2 regions of the Pseudodonghicola sp. genome follow, and region 1 is predicted to be linked to the other one. Evidence: riboswitches for the same ligand, from Rfam matches in the RefSeq annotation. Region 1 holds a riboswitch; the other holds the start of a gene.
The links. Region 1 has a riboswitch for thiamine pyrophosphate ahead of thiC (phosphomethylpyrimidine synthase ThiC). Riboswitches for the same ligand answer to the same signal wherever they lie in the genome.

Region 1 (7,686 bases):
CCGGAGCCGAGCGCGAAGGTGGCCAGAACCACCAGTGTATAGTTGATCCCCATGATGCGGGCGGTTTCCTCGTCCTGCGCCACGGCGCGGATGGCCAGCCCCAGCCGGGTCCGGTTGATCACCAGATTGAGCAGCCCGATCAGCCCCAGCCCGGCAAGCACCAGGATCACGCTGTCGGCGCGCAGAGAGAAATTGCCGATCTCGATTGCGCTGTTCGGCAGCAGCGCCGGGAATGCCTTGGGGTTGGAACCGTTCGGATAGAACAGCCGCACCACCTCGCGGATCGCGGTGCCCAGCATCAGCGTGATCAGCAAGGTGTTGAGCTGCGGCGCCTTCTTCAGCGGCAGCACCAGCCATTTCGCGATCGCCGCGCCGATCAGGGCGGTGGCGCCAAGGCTGCACAGCAGGATGCCCAGAAGCTGTATCCAGGGGTTGGTGACGCCGATGGCCTCAAGCCCCAGCCAGGCGGTGAAGCCGATGAAGGTGCCCAGCATCAGCACGTCGCCATGGCTGAACTTGACGACATCGAGCACGCCGAAGAACAGCGTGAAACCGACGGCGACGAGCGCGTACATCGTGCCGAGCAGGATGCCGTTCGCCAGGTATTGGGCGATCAATCCGAAATCCATCATTCCCTCTTTTCTCGAACAGGTGGCGCGGCAGGACAGGCCCGCCGCGCCACTGGTCTGTGGTGTTATTTCGCGGCCGGAAGCTGGCGGATGCCCTTGGCGTAATCGCTGTCTTCCCAGACCACCCATTTGCCGTCCTGGGCGACATAGCCGGTGATCAGGGCGACGGTGTTCTGGCCGTGATCGTCAAAGCTGATCGGCCCGGTGATCGACTGGTGATCCTGCACCTTGCCCATGTAGCCGACGATCGCCTTGCGATCGGGGCCGACGGTCTCGACCGCGTCGATCAGCAGGTTCATCGCGGCGAAGGCGAAGGGGCCATAGGCCTCCGGCGGGGTCGAGTAGCCGGCTTTTTCATATTCGCTCAGGAAGAAGGCGCCGCCCGGCAGTTTCTCGGCCGGTGCGCCTTCGAGGAAGGTCATCGTGCCTTCGGCCAGATCGGTGCCGAGCCCTTCGAAGAAGGCGTCCGACTTGATCCCCGACACACCTTCGAACACGGCATTGATGCCAAGCTTGTCCATCTGCTGGCGCACCCGCACGCCGCCCGGGGTCAGGCCGGCAAAGACCACGACATCGGGGTTCAGCGCCTTGACCTGGGTGAGTTCAGCGGTGAAATCCTGCTGATCCGAGGTGACGCCGAAGGAGCCGACAACCTCGGCCCCGTCTTCGCCAAGATACTTAGACAGATAGGTGAAGTGGCCTTTGCCGTAATCGGTGGTGTCGTGGATGATCGCGAAGGTCTTGTAGCCGAGGCCGGTCATCATCTTGGCGGCGGTTTCGTTCTGGTTGATCATCGTGCCATTCACACGGGTGATCTCGGGATAATCATTGCCATAGGTGATATCCGGCAGCACCGCGCCCCAGATCGTCGCCGGCAGGCCGAAGCGGTGATAGACATCGACCGTCCCCATCGCCACCGCCGAGCAATAATGCGTCACCGCGCCCGCGACCTTGCGGTTCGTCGCCAGTTTGGTCGCGACCTGCACGCCGACGTTGGGCTTGCATTCGTCATCCAGCGCATCGAGTTCATAGGTGTATTTCGAGTTCGGATCGGCATTGCGCAGCTTGATCGCCAATTCGGCCGAGTTGCGCCCGCCCAGACCGACCGAAGAGTTGCCCCCCGTCAGCGGCCCGAGGAAGCCGAGCTGGACCGTGTCCTTGGCCTGGGCGCCGGTGGCAAGAGCAAGGCCCGCGCAGGCGGTCGCCGCCAGCACGATCCCGTGAAATTTGTTTCGCATATTGAATTCCATTCCACTTTCCCTGAGATTGCTTGGGCGACTTGACCCAGAGGAAGCTCTGCCTCAAAAAATTGAATATGGTTCAACTTTTGAGCTCGATTGAGCTAAAATTTGAATTTGAGTCGTGCTGTGATGAATTTGAAGGCGGAGTTCGGGCGCGTGAGCATGGATATTGAGCACTCTGAAGATATCGGCACTCTCGCCCCCGCCGAGTCGGCTCCGCGCACGATGTCTGATCTGGGCACCCGGTTGCGCGAGGCCCGCAAGGCTCACAAGAAAACGCTGCGCATACTTGCTGAGGAAGTAGGCTGTTCGCCGTCGATGCTGTCGAAGATCGAGAATGACCAGGCCACCCCGTCGTTGCGCACCCTCCACCGCATCCTGGCGGCGCTCGATACCTCGATCGTGCATCTCTTCGCCGGAGACAGCGCCCATGAAGAGATCAGCGTGATGCGGGGCGAAAGCCGTCCCGCGGTCAAGGTCAGCCATACTGAAAACGGCGCGGCGATCTTGCTGGAACGGCTGACGCCAACCTTCCCCGAGCTTCTGCTCGACGCGAATATCCACACGCTCGAACCCGGGGCCGACAGTGGCGGCGACATCCAGCATGCGGGCCAGGAGGTCGGCTATATCCTGCAGGGGCGGGTCGAGTTGATCGTCGACGGCCGCAGCCATTTCCTGGCGCCGGGCGACAGCTTTTTCTTCGCCTCGAACCTGCCGCACCGCTACCGTAACATCGACCCGGGTGTCAGCCGGATCCTCTGGGTGGCGACGCCGGCGACCTTCTGAGGCGCCGGTTCTCTGGCCAGGTTCTCCTGCCCGGTTCTCTGGCCCCGGTCTCTGACGGCGCGCCGCCGCCAGTCCTGTGGGCGCGGGCCTTTTCCGATTGACATGATCGCCGCGCGGTCAAATAGTGCCCCCACGTCAGGGGAGTCCCGCCTAGGGGACTGAGAGGCTGATAGGGGGAAACCCCGGTGAAGCGACCCTTTGAACCTGACCCAGTTGATGCTGGCGTAGGAAGACCGAAGGGCATTTCCGCATTCCTCTGATCCTGAGGGCGGTCCTTTCGGGCCGCTGATGGCCCTTTGCGCATGGCGCGATCCGGGGCTTGAGCGGTCCCTTTCTGCCAAAAGTCTCACTTGGGTCTCATCGTGAAGAGGAGACCGAAATGAAAGACACCATTCCCACCATCACCACCGGGGCGCTGCCCGCGTCGCGCAAGGTCTATGTCGGTGGCCAAGGCCATGACATCCGGGTGCCGATGCGTGAAATCGCCGTCACCGGCGAGGCGCCGCTGACCGTCTATGACAGCTCGGGCCCATATACCGACCCGGAGGCGCGGATCGACATCGCGACCGGCCTGCCCGAAGTCCGCGGCGGCTGGCTGCAATCGCGCGGCGAGGTCGAGGAATACGAGGGCCGCATGGTGACCGATGCCGACAACGGCTTTGTCTCCGGCGCCCGGCTGACCCCGCCCTTCCCGGTGCGGCGCCCGCCGCTGCGCGGGGTGGGCGACCGGGCGGTCACCCAGCTCGCCTATGCCCGTGCCGGCATCGTCACGCCGGAGATGGAATTCGTCGCGATCCGCGAGAACGAGGGCCGGCTTGAGGCCTACTCCCGTGATGGCGAGAGCTTCGGCGCCGAGCTGCCCGATCTGGTGACGCCCGAGTTCGTCCGTCGTGAGGTCGCCGAGGGCCGCGCCATCATCCCCGCGAACATCAACCACCGCGAGTTGGAACCGATGATCATCGGCCGCAATTTCAAGGTGAAGATCAACGCCAATATCGGCAACTCCGCCGTCACCTCCTCGATGGAGGAAGAGGTCGAGAAGATGGTCTGGGCGATTCGCTGGGGCGCCGACACGGTGATGGACCTGTCCACGGGGCGCAACATCCACAACATCCGTGACTGGATCCTGCGCAACTCCCCGGTGCCGATCGGCACCGTGCCGCTCTATCAGGCGCTCGAAAAGGTCGGTGGCATTGCCGAGGATCTGACCTGGGAGATCTTCCGCGACACGCTGATCGAACAGGCCGAGCAGGGGGTGGATTACTTCACCATCCATGCCGGCGTGCGGCTGCACATGATCCCGATGACGGCGAAACGGGTGACGGGGATCGTCAGCCGCGGCGGCTCCATCATGGCGAAATGGTGCCTGCATCACCACCGCGAGAGCTTCCTCTACGAGCATTTCGACGAGATCTGCGACATCTGCCGCCGCTATGATGTGTCGTTCAGCCTTGGCGACGGGCTGCGCCCCGGCTCGATCGCCGACGCCAACGACGAGGCGCAATTCGCCGAGCTGCGCACGCTGGGCGAGCTGACCAAGATCGCCTGGGCCAAGGACTGTCAGGTGATGATCGAGGGCCCCGGCCATGTGCCGATGCACAAGATCAAGGCCAATATGGAGGAGCAGCTCAAGCACTGCCACGAGGCGCCGTTCTATACCCTCGGGCCGCTCACCACCGATATCGCGCCGGGCTATGACCATATCACCAGCGCCATCGGCGCGGCGATGATCGGCTGGTTCGGCACCGCGATGCTCTGCTACGTGACGCCCAAGGAGCATCTGGGCCTGCCCGACCGCGACGATGTGAAGACTGGCGTCATCACCTACAAGCTCGCCGCCCATGCCGCCGATCTGGCCAAGGGGCACCCCGGCGCCCAGCGGCGCGACGATGCGCTGTCACGGGCGCGGTTCGAGTTCCGCTGGGAGGATCAATTCAACCTCGGCCTCGACCCCGACACCGCCCGCGAGATGCATGACGAGACCATGCCGAAAGAGGCGCATAAGGTGGCGCATTTCTGTTCCATGTGCGGGCCGAAGTTCTGCTCCATGCGGATCAGCCACGACATTCGTGCCGAGGCCGAGAAACAGCAGGGCATGGAGGCGATGGCCGCCAAGTTCCGCGAAGGCGGCGCGCTTTATGTTCCGGCGGAGGCACCGGCGGAATGATCTCGGTCCTGGGATCGGGCGTGGCGGGGCTTTGCGCCGCCACCGCCCTGGCCGAGGCGGGGTTCGAGGTTGAGGTGATCGTTCCGGAAGAGGCTCCGGCGCCGGCCTCTCGCCTCGCTGGCGGCATGCTTGCCCCCTTCTGCGAAGGCGAAAGCGCGCCCGAGGTGATCGTGGCGCGCGGTCAGGCGGCGGTGGACTGGTGGGCGGAGCATGTGCCGGGCGTCACCCATCGCGGCACGCTGGTCCTGGCCCCGGCGCGGGACGGCGCGGAGCTGGACCGCTTTGCCCGGGCAACCCGGGCGCATCGTTGGGTCGCGCCGGACGATCTGGAACCCGACCTCTCGGGCCGCTTCGCCCGCGGGCTGTTTTTCGAGACCGAGGCGCATCTTGATCCGCGGCGGGCGCTGCTTCATCTGCGCGAGGTGCTGATCGCGCGTGGGGTGGCCTTTCACGCGGGGCCGCCGCGGGGCCGCATCGTGGATTGCCGGGCCCTGGCGGCCGCGAAGGCGCTGGGCGATCTGCGCGCGGTGCGCGGCGAGATGCTCTATCTCCACGCGCCGGAGGTGGCGCTGTCGCGGCCGATCCGCCTGCTGCACCCGCGCTTTCCCTGCTATGTCGTGCCGCGCGGCGCGGGGCGCTATATGGTCGGGGCGACGATGGTCGAAAGCGACCGCGCCGGTCCCGTCACCGCCCGCGCGGTGATGGAACTGCTGTCGGCGGCCTATACCATCCATCCCGGCTTCGCCGAGGCCGAGGTGATCGAGACCGGCGCCGGGCTGCGTCCCTCTTTCCCCGACAACCTGCCCGCGATCCGGCGCCAGGGCGATGTGATCCACCTGAACGGCATGTATCGCCACGGTTTTCTGATGGCTCCGGTGTTGGCGATGGAGCTTGCCCGGATGATGACGAAGGAGATTTGCCATGCGGATTGATCTGAACGGAACCCCGGTCGAGACCGACGCGGGGAGCTTGGCGGCGCTGATCGAGGAACGGGGCTTCGATGCCGCCTCGGTCGCGACCGCGATGGACGGCCAGTTCGTGCCGCGCCCGGCGCGGGCGGCCACCGCGCTGCGCGACGGCGCGAAGATCGAAGTCTTGTCACCGATGCAGGGGGGCTGAGCGATGTTCTATGGAATCGATCTGAAAAACCGGCTGATGCTGGGCACCGCGCAATACCCCTCGCCGCAGATCCTGCGCGAGGCGATCGCCGCCTCGGGGGCCGAGGTGATCACCGTGTCGCTGCGCCGCGAAGGGCAGGGGGGCGCGGCCTTTCGCGATATCCTCAAGGACAGCGGTTGCCGCGTCCTGCCCAATACCGCCGGTTGTCACACGGTGCGCGAGGCGGTGACCACGGCACAGATGGCGCGCGAGCTATTCGGCACGACCTGGATCAAGCTCGAGGTGATCGGCCATGCCGACACGCTGCAGCCCGACCCCTTCGCGCTGGTCGAGGCCGCCCGCATCCTCTGTTCCGAGGGGTTCGAGGTGTTCCCCTATACCACCGAGGATCTGATCGTCGGGGAAAAGCTGCTGGAGGCCGGATGCAGGCTGCTGATGCCCTGGGGCGCGCCGATCGGATCGGGGCAGGGGCTGCGCAATATCGAGGGGCTGCGCACGATGCGGGCGCATTTCGACGGGGTGCCCTTGGTGATCGACGCCGGTATCGGCGCGCCGTCCCAGGCGGCGCTGGCGATGGAGATGGGCTTTGACGCGGTGCTGCTGAACACCGCCGTCGCCAAGGCGCTGGACCCGGTCGCCATGGCGCGGGCCTTCGGTCAGGCGGTGACGGCGGGGCGGCAGGCCTATGCGGCCGGGCTGATGCCCCGGCGCGACATGGCGCAGGCCTCGACCCCGGTCTTTGGCATGGCGGTGCTGACATGACACAGCTCGATCCCTTTTATCTGATCGTCGGCCATGTCGGTCGGCTGGAACTGCTGGTGCCGCAGGGGGTCAAGCTGGTGCAGCTGCGGATCAAGGACCAGCCCGAGGCCGAGCTGCGCCGCCAGATCGCCCGCGCCCGCGATTTCTGCGCTGTCCACAAGGCGCAACTGGTGGTCAACGATTACTGGCAGATCGCGCTGGAGCTGAACTGTGGCTTCGTCCATCTCGGGCAGGAGGATATGGACAGTGCCGATTTCGCCGCCTTGCGCCGCGCCGGTGTCCGCTTTGGTCTTTCCACCCATGACGAGGCGGAGCTTGAACGCGCCCTGGCGCTGGAGCCCGCCTATGTCGCGCTGGGGCCGGTGTTCCCGACCCTGCTGAAACAGATGAAATGGGGGCCGCAGGGCTTTGACCGGGTGCGGCAGTGGAAGACGCGGGTGGGTGACACCCCGCTGGTCGGCATCGGCGGGCTCACCCCCGAGCGGTTGCCGGGCCTTTTCGCCGCCGGGGCCGATTGCGCCGCGGTGGTGACCGACATCCAGCAGGCCCCAGACCCCGAGGCGCGCTGTCGCGACTGGATCGCCGCCACCCGGGAGTACGCGCAATGAGCCGCTATGCGCGCCAGATCTGCCTGCCGGGCTTCGGCGAGGCCGGGCAGGCGCGGCTGGCTGCGGCCCGCGTGCTGGTGGTGGGCGCCGGCGGCCTGGGCGCGGGTGTGTTGCCGCCGCTGGTGGCGGCGGGCGTCGGCCATCTGCGGCTGGTCGATCCCGATGTGGTGGAGGAGAGCAACCTGCATCGCCAGACCCTGTTTCGCATGTCCGATCTGGGCCGCCCCAAGGTCGAGGCGGCGGCGACGGCCCTGGCCGGGCTCAACCCCGATTGCACGATCTCGGCATTGGTCGCGCGGCTCGATCCGGCCACGGCGGGGGTGGAACTGGAGGGGGCCGATCTGGTTCTCGACGCGGCGGACAGTTTCGCCACC
Region 2 (7,686 bases), on a different contig from region 1:
GAAGAGGTCGCAGCCTCGCTGCCCGAGGCGGCGCAATCGCTGATCGTGCCGGGCGATGTGACCGACCGGACCGGCATGGCCGCGGCGGCGCAGGAAATCGTCGCCTGGGGCGGCGGCCTGCATGTGCTATGCAACAACGCCGGGCTCAACATTCCCAAGCGCCGCTGGGAAGATTTGGACTGGGAAAGCTGGGACAAGGTCTTTGAGATCAACGTCACCGGCGCGCTGAACGTGATCGCCGCCTGCCTGCCGGCGATGCGCGCCCAGCAGGACGGCATCATGATCCATACCTCGAGCTGGGCCGGCCGGTTCCATTCCGCCGTGGGGGGCGTGGCCTATGGCGCCTCGAAACACGCGCTGAGCGATCTGTCGGCCAGCCTGAACGATCAGGAGGGGGTGAACGGCATCCGATCGACCGCGCTTTGCCCGGCCGAGGTGGCGACGCCGCTGCTGACCCGACGTCCGGGCTTCGATTCCGCCCGCCTGCCCGCGATGATCCAGCCCGAGGACATGGCCGAAACCGCGCTCTACGTGGCGCGGATGAATCCCAATGTCGCCGTCCACGAAATCGTCCTGGCTCCGGTCCGCCGCTGAGCCTGCCCCAACAGGAGACATCACATGACCCATCCGGTCAAAGGTATTGATCACTGCTTCGCGCTCGTTAACGATCTTGATGATGCCGCCAAACAATTCGCCGCGCTCGGCTTCACCCTGTCGCCGCGCGGCACCCATTCGGAATCCAAGGGGACGGCGAATTACACCATCATGTTCCCGCAGGATTATTTCGAACTGCTGGGCATCCTGAAACCGACCGAGCTGAACGCCGCACGCCGCGCCACGCTGGAGCGGGTCGGCCAGGGGCTGCATGCCATCGCCTGCCGCATCGACGATGCCGAGGCCGCCGCCAAGGCGCTGGCCGATCTGGGGATCACCACCGAAGGGCTTGGCAGCTTCTCGCGTCCGGTGCCGCTGCCCGACGGCAGCGAAGGCGTCGCCGCCTTCTCGACCGTCTCCTTCACCGCCGACCAGGTGCCGCTGGGCATGGTCTTCATGTGCGAGCACAAGACCCGCGACACCGTCTGGATCCCCGAACTGCTGACCCATGCCAACACCGCCTGCGGCCTGGGCGCCATCCTGGCGATGTCCGATACCCCGGCCGAGGATGCGGCGGGCTTTGCCCGGCTCTGGGCCAAGGGTGCGGTCACCGAGGCTGACGGGGTCTTCACCGTCACCACCGGCGACAAGTCGGCGCCGCTCGTGCTGATGAGCCCGGCGAAGATGGCCGAGACCTATCCGGGTGCCGATCTGGCGGCGACCACCCGCGGCGCGCTGACCGCCCTGCGCATCAAGGTCGCCGACATCGAGGCGGCCAAGGCCTGTCTGGACAAGGCCGGCATCACGCCCTTGAAGACCGCCGCCGGCATCGCCGCCGGACCGGAACATGCCGCCGGCGTCATCGTGGAATTCGTCCCCACATGACAGATCCGAAGCCCCGCAAGACCGGCACCAAACCGGCCGAGAGCATCACCTTCGACGAGATCGACCAGCGTATCCTGGAGATGTTGCAGCAGGACAGCGACACTCCGATCCAGGCGATTTCCGAGGCGGTGGGGCTGTCGGCCACCCCGTGCTGGCGCCGCATCAAGCGGATGGAGGAGGCCGGGCTGATCAAGCGGCGTGTCGCTCTGGTCGACCAGAACCGCGCCAATGTGCCGCTGACCGTCTTCATCGGCGTCAGCACCCCCCGGCACGAAATCGACTGGCTGAACCGGTTCCGGGCGCTGATCGACGAGATCCCGGAAATCCTCGAAGCCTATCGGCTGACCGGGACGGTGGATTACATCCTCAAGGTCGTGGTGCCGGACATGGCGACCTATGACGCGGTCTACAAGCGGATGATCGAGCGACTGGATTTCAGCCAGGTCAATTCGATGATTTCGATGGAGGAACTGAAGTTCACCACCGTCATCCCGACCAAATATCTGTAAGGTGACGGGCCGGGGCGCCTATGGTCCCGGCCCGTTTCCGGCAAGCCTCAGTCGAAGACCAGCCCACCATCGACCACCAGGTTCTGCCCGGTGACCGCCCGTGCCCAGGGCGAGGCGAAGAACAGCACCGCATCGGCCAATTCCTGCGGCGTCGTCACCTGCCCCAGCGGCGTCTGGCTGGCGATGATGTCGAAAACCGCCTCGGGCGTGGCGGCGCTGGCGTCAGTGGTGCGCAGCAGCCCGCCCGACACCATGTTGACCGTTACGCCCAGGGGCCCCAGTTCCTTCGCGGCGGTGCGGGTAAAGCCCAGCAGCGCCGCCTTGGCGGTGGTGTAATCGTGATAGGGCACCACCGGGTTTTGCACCAGATTGGTGCCGATGGTGACAACCCGCCCATAGGCCTGCGCCGCGAAGTGACCGCGCAGCGCCTGCAGGCAGTTGAGCGCCCCGCCGACAGCGGTTTCGGTCTGCCGCGCGATCTCAGCCCAGCTCAACTGGTCGAGATGCGCGCGCGCCTCGCCGTTGAAGGAGAAATCGGCCAGCGCGTTATGCACCAGCACGTCCGGCGCCCCAAGGCTGTCGGTGATCGCCGCGACCATCCCGGCGACCTCTTCCGGCCGGGTGACATCGGCGCGGAAAGCCTGGGCGCGCGGCCCCAGTTCCTCGGCCAGCGCCCGGGCGGCGGCGTCGCTGTTGCGATAGTTGATGGCGACCCGGGCGCCTTCGCGCGCAAAGGCACGGGCGATCGCGGCGCCAAGGCCGCGGCCGGCGCCGGTGACAAGGACGGTCTGGTCCTGAAGCGGTTTGATCATGGCTCGGCCCTTTCGGCGAGAGTGAAGAAGTGATTGGTGGGGCCATGGCCATGGCCCACCTGCAATTGGTCAGCCGCAGCGATGGCGCCGGCGACATAGGCCTTGGCGCGCTCGACCGCCTGCACCAGCGGCAGGCCGTGCCCCAGCCAGCAGGCCAGTGCCGACGACAGGGTGCAGCCGGTGCCATGGGTGTTGGCGGTGGCATGGCGCGGCCCGGTGATCCAATGGCAGACCTCTCCCTCGACCAGCAGATCGGGGCAGTCCTCAGCCGCCAGATGCCCGCCCTTCAGCAGCACCGCCTGAGGCCCCAGCGCCAGCAGCGCGCGCGCCTGTTCCTCCATCTCGGCCCGATTGGTGGCCTCGGGGCGGCCCAGCAGATCGGCGGCCTCGGGCAGGTTCGGGGTGATCACCCGCGCCCGGGGCAGCAGCCGGCCCAGCGCCGCCACCGCCTCGGCCGCCAGCAGGCGATCGCCGCTTTTCGCCACCATCACCGGGTCGAGCACGATGGGGGCGTCCAACCCTTCCAGCGCGCCGGCGACGGCGGCGATGATCGGGGCGGAGCCCAACATGCCGATCTTGACCGCGTCGATGCGGATGTCCTGGCGGATCATCGCGATCTGGTCGCGGATCATCTCGGGGCGCACCGGATCGACGGCGCTGACCCCGCAGGTGTTCTGCGCCGTCAAGGCAGTCAGCGCCGCCATCGCATAGCCACCATTGGCCGAAATCGCCTTGATATCGGCCTGGATGCCCGCCCCGCCCGAAGGGTCGGACCCGGCAATGGAAAGGATATTGGGGATCATGCGCGGCTCCATTCATCAAAAAGGGCACGGGTCGCGGCCTGCGGGTCGGGGGCCCGGGTCCCCGCGGTGACCCCCGCCAACCCGACCGCCCCCGCCGCTTGCAACGCCGCCGCATCGCCCAGCCCGAGCCCGCCGATGGCAACGGTGGGCACAGAGACGGCGGCGACGATCTGCGCCAGCCCCCCCATGCCGATGGGCAGGGCATGGTCAGGCTTGGTCGCGGTGGCGCGCACCGGGCCGGCACCGATGTAATCGACCCCCGCCGGCACATGACCCGCCTGCGCCACCGTCTCGATGGAGAGCCCGAGGATCGGATCGGGCCCCAGCCGTTGCCGGACCAGCCGGGGATCGCCATCGCCCTGCCCGATATGGAGGCCATGCGCCCCGGCGCTCAGCGCCACCTCCAGCCGGTCGTTGATGATCAGCCGCACGCCGAACGCCTCCATCTCGGGCAATAGGGCGACGGCCAGCGCGTGCAGCTCGGCATCCGAGGCATGCTTGTCGCGCAGTTGCACCGCCCAGGCGCCGCCCCGGGCGGCGGCCCGCGCCTGGTCGATCACCGGGATCGGCCCCTCGGGGTCGGTGACGACATAGACTGGCCCGATGGTGCGCCCGATCATGCCACGGTCACCTTCGCGCCCGCGCTCACCGCCTCGGGCGTCAGGGCGTGCAGCGCATCGAGGAAGGCCACCTGGAAGCTGCCCGGCCCCTGCGCGCCCTGCCCCGCGACCTCTCCCGCCAGACCGTAGAAGGCCAGCGCCGCCGCAGTCGCCTCAGGTGCCGGGTGACCGACGCAAAAGGCCGCGATCACCCCGTTCAGCGAACAGCCCAGCGCCGTGACCTTTGGCATCAGCGCATGGCCATTCGCCACCCGCAACGCCCGGCTGCCGTCGGTGACGAAATCGACCGGGCCGGACACCGCGACGACCGAGCCGGTCCGCAGCGCCAGAGCGCGCGCCGCCGTTTCCGCCGCGGCGACGCTGTCGCCGGCGTCAACCCCACGGCCACCGCCACCGAGCCCGGCCAGCGCCAAGATTTCCGAGGCATTGCCGCGCACCACGGTTGGGCGCAGGTCGAGCAGCCGGACCGACAGGTCCTGACGGAACCGCGTCGCCCCCACCCCCACCGGGTCGAAGACCCAGGGACGCCCCAGATCGGCCATCACTCCGGCGCAGTCCAACATCGCCTCGGCCCAGGCGGGATCAATGGTGCCGATATTGACCGTCAGCGCCCGCGCCAAGGCGGCGAATTCCGCCGCCTCCTCCCGCGCATGGACCATGGCGGGCGAGGCGCCAGCGGCCAACAGCACATTGGCCATGATATTCATCGCCACGAAATTGGTGATATTGTGGATCAGCGGCGCCTCGGCCCGCATGTCGCGCAGATATAGCCCGGTCTCGTCCATCCGTCTCGCCTTGTGCCCAGGCGAGGAGAGCGAAGACGGCGCAAGATCCCGCGCGGGATCGGCTGACCGGCTTGCAGACTCCCTACGCCAGCATGATCTGGTTCAGGTTCGGAGGGTTCTTCTCAGCCCGCATGCACGGACGCCCCTGTCTGTGGCGCAATCAACGCCCGCAACGGGGAGATGTCAAGCAGGGCCAACTCCGCGCCGGCGGCAGACGGCGGGCGGCCCACCTGTCTGGGAGATCGGGAGGGCCGGCCCGACGGTCGGGCCCGAGGTTACCCTGCATCTCGATCGGCTCGTCCCCTCACCCGGCGGCACGCGACCAGGATCACCGCGCCCGCCCGCCGGTTCCAGGCGGCCCGCGTCCGGGCCGATTGCACGCCTGCGACCGTGGGAGACGGCAAGCCAGCGGACGCCGGGTCAGTCGACCGCCAAAGCCTTTTCCCTGTGAACACCATTAATTGTATGACATAACAAAAACACAACTATTGAGGTCTTCATGTCGTCGGCGCTTGACAGTATTGCCCCCGTTGCCCGCAAGGAAACGCTCGGTGCCATTGTGCGCGAGGAACTGCGCTCCGCGCTGATGGACGGGCGATTCCGGCCGGGCGAAAAGCTCACGATTCGGGCGGTTGCAAATGCGCTCAACGTCAGCCTGACCCCGGCACGCGAAGCGCTTTACAACCTGATGGCCGAGGGGGTTCTGGAAAGTGGCGCCAATGGCACGGTCTTCGTGCCCAGCCTGGACGAGCCCCGCATTCGCGAATTGTCCCTGATCCGCATCCGCCTGGAAGGGCTGGCCGCGCGCGAGGCGATGCCCAATCTCGCCCCCAAGGACTTCGACCGGCTGAGCGAGATCAACAGCCAATTCGCCAAGACCGACAAAGAGAAGGAACATGCCAAGCTGATGCAGCTCAACTGGCAGTTCCACTTCGGGCTCTACGAGGCCGCCAATATGCCTGCCCTACTGAAGATCATCGAAACCTGCTGGTTGAAAATGGGCTCCTATCTCAATGTCATCTATCCCGATTATGGCAGTGTGGGCGTCGGGCGCGACAATCACGCCCGCATTCTCGCCGCGTTGCAGGGCGGCGACGCCAATCTGCTCGAAGATCACATCCGGACCGACATCGAACAATCGACCGCATGGGTCATCCAGATGATCCGCGATCGCCGCCTCCCCGCCTGAGCGGCCTCAGGCGGGTCTTTCCTCCCCCCGGCGGGGGGAAGGATGCGAGACGCCGATGATCCCTAGCCCTCGGCCCCGACCTCGGCCGCGGCACGGGCGGCGGCCAGAACCGACAACCGCGCGGCAAGCGTGGCCGAGGCCGGCGGCGCCGGTTCCAGCGCCACCGGTGCGGGCGCGTCGGCGTGATGGCAGGCGACCAGCGTCTCGCCCTCGCCCACCGCCGTCAGCTCGGGGCGGGTCTGCTTGCAGATGTCGCTCGCCAGCGGGCAACGCGGATGGAAGGCACAGCCCGATGGCGGGTTCAGCGCCGAAGGCGCATCGCCCTCCGGCGCCTCGGTCGCGGCACGCAGCCCTGGCACCGGGCGCGGCGCGGCGGTGATCAGCGCACGGGTATAGGGATGGCGCGGATCGGCGAAGAGCTGCTCGGCCGGCGCCTGTTCGACGATCCGGCCCAGATACATCACCGCCACCCGGTCGGCGATATGGCGCACCACCGACAGGTCGTGGCTGATGAAGACATAGGCCAGCCCAAGCTGCGCCTGCAGATCCTGCAACAGGTTGACGATCTGCGCCTGCACCGAGACGTCGAGCGCCGAGACCGGTTCGTCGCAGACGATCAGCCGCGGCCGGGTCGACAGGGCGCGGGCGATGCAGATCCGCTGCCGCTGACCGCCGGAGAATTCATGCGGATAACGGTCGGCGTGATGTTCCGCCAGGCCCACCGTCTTCAACAGCTCGTCGACCCAATGCTTGGCCCGCTCGCCCGAGGCGACGCCATGCAGCAGGATCGGCTCCATCAACGTCTCGCGCACCGTCATGCGCGGGTTCAGCGACCCGAAGGGATCCTGGAACACCATCTGCATGTTGCGCCGGGTCGCCTGCAACCGGCCGGGGGACAATTCGGTGATCTCCTCGCCGTCCAGCTTGACCGACCCGGCGGTGGGTTCGATCAGCCGCATGACGGCGCGACCGGTGGTGGACTTGCCGCAACCGGATTCGCCGACGATCGCCAGCGTTTCACCGGCGGCGACGGTGAAGGAGACATCCGAGACCGCCTGCACCACATTCACAGCCTTGCGGAACATGCCCGCCCCCAAGGGGAAATGCTTGGTCAGGCCTTTGACTTCCAGAACCAGGGGTTTCATGCGGCGATCTCCTCGATGGGCGCACGCCAGCAGGCGACCAGCCGGTCCCCGTCGATCGCGCGCAGCGGCGGTTGTTCGGCGCGGCATTGCTGGGTCGCCAGCGGGCAGCGCGAGGCGAAGCGGCAGCCCTTGGGCATCGCCCAGGGCGGCGGCACCGATCCGGGGATGGTCTCCAGCCGGCTGCCCTTTTCGTCGAGCCGAGGCACCGCGGCCATCAGCCCCAGCGTATAGGGGTGCATCGGCGCCTGGAACAGATCGCGGGCCGAGGCGCGCTCGACCACCTTGCCGGCATACATCACCACCACCTCGTCGCAGGTCTCGGCCACCACGCCAAGGTCATGGGT

Region 2: it holds a riboswitch for thiamine pyrophosphate, as region 1 does, so the genes downstream of both, thiM (hydroxyethylthiazole kinase) here and thiC (phosphomethylpyrimidine synthase ThiC) in region 1, are expected to answer to the same signal.

Annotation. Positions count from the first base shown of each region.
Region 1 covers NZ_JBLWVT010000003.1:252,550-260,235, forward strand. The annotation lists gene ACN0V4_RS07010 (branched-chain amino acid ABC transporter permease) at 1-629, opposite strand, end outside; gene ACN0V4_RS07015 (branched-chain amino acid ABC transporter substrate-binding protein) at 695-1,867, opposite strand; gene ACN0V4_RS07020 (cupin domain-containing protein) at 2,033-2,656, shown strand; TPP riboswitch at 2,784-2,904, shown strand; gene thiC (phosphomethylpyrimidine synthase ThiC) at 3,036-4,823, shown strand; gene ACN0V4_RS07030 (FAD-dependent oxidoreductase) at 4,820-5,755, shown strand; gene thiS (sulfur carrier protein ThiS) at 5,745-5,942, shown strand; gene ACN0V4_RS07040 (thiazole synthase) at 5,946-6,704, shown strand; gene ACN0V4_RS07045 (thiamine phosphate synthase) at 6,701-7,312, shown strand; gene ACN0V4_RS07050 (HesA/MoeB/ThiF family protein) at 7,309-7,686, shown strand, end outside.
Region 2 covers NZ_JBLWVT010000002.1:12,166-19,851, reverse strand. The annotation lists gene ACN0V4_RS03215 (SDR family oxidoreductase) at 1-594, shown strand, start outside; gene ACN0V4_RS03210 (VOC family protein) at 619-1,479, shown strand; gene ACN0V4_RS03205 (Lrp/AsnC family transcriptional regulator) at 1,476-1,988, shown strand; gene ACN0V4_RS03200 (3-oxoacyl-ACP reductase) at 2,036-2,800, opposite strand; gene thiD (bifunctional hydroxymethylpyrimidine kinase/phosphomethylpyrimidine kinase) at 2,797-3,603, opposite strand; gene thiE (thiamine phosphate synthase) at 3,600-4,223, opposite strand; gene thiM (hydroxyethylthiazole kinase) at 4,220-5,008, opposite strand; TPP riboswitch at 5,071-5,165, opposite strand; gene ACN0V4_RS03180 (GntR family transcriptional regulator) at 5,508-6,197, shown strand; gene ACN0V4_RS03175 (ABC transporter ATP-binding protein) at 6,260-7,342, opposite strand; gene ACN0V4_RS03170 (ABC transporter ATP-binding protein) at 7,339-7,686, opposite strand, start outside.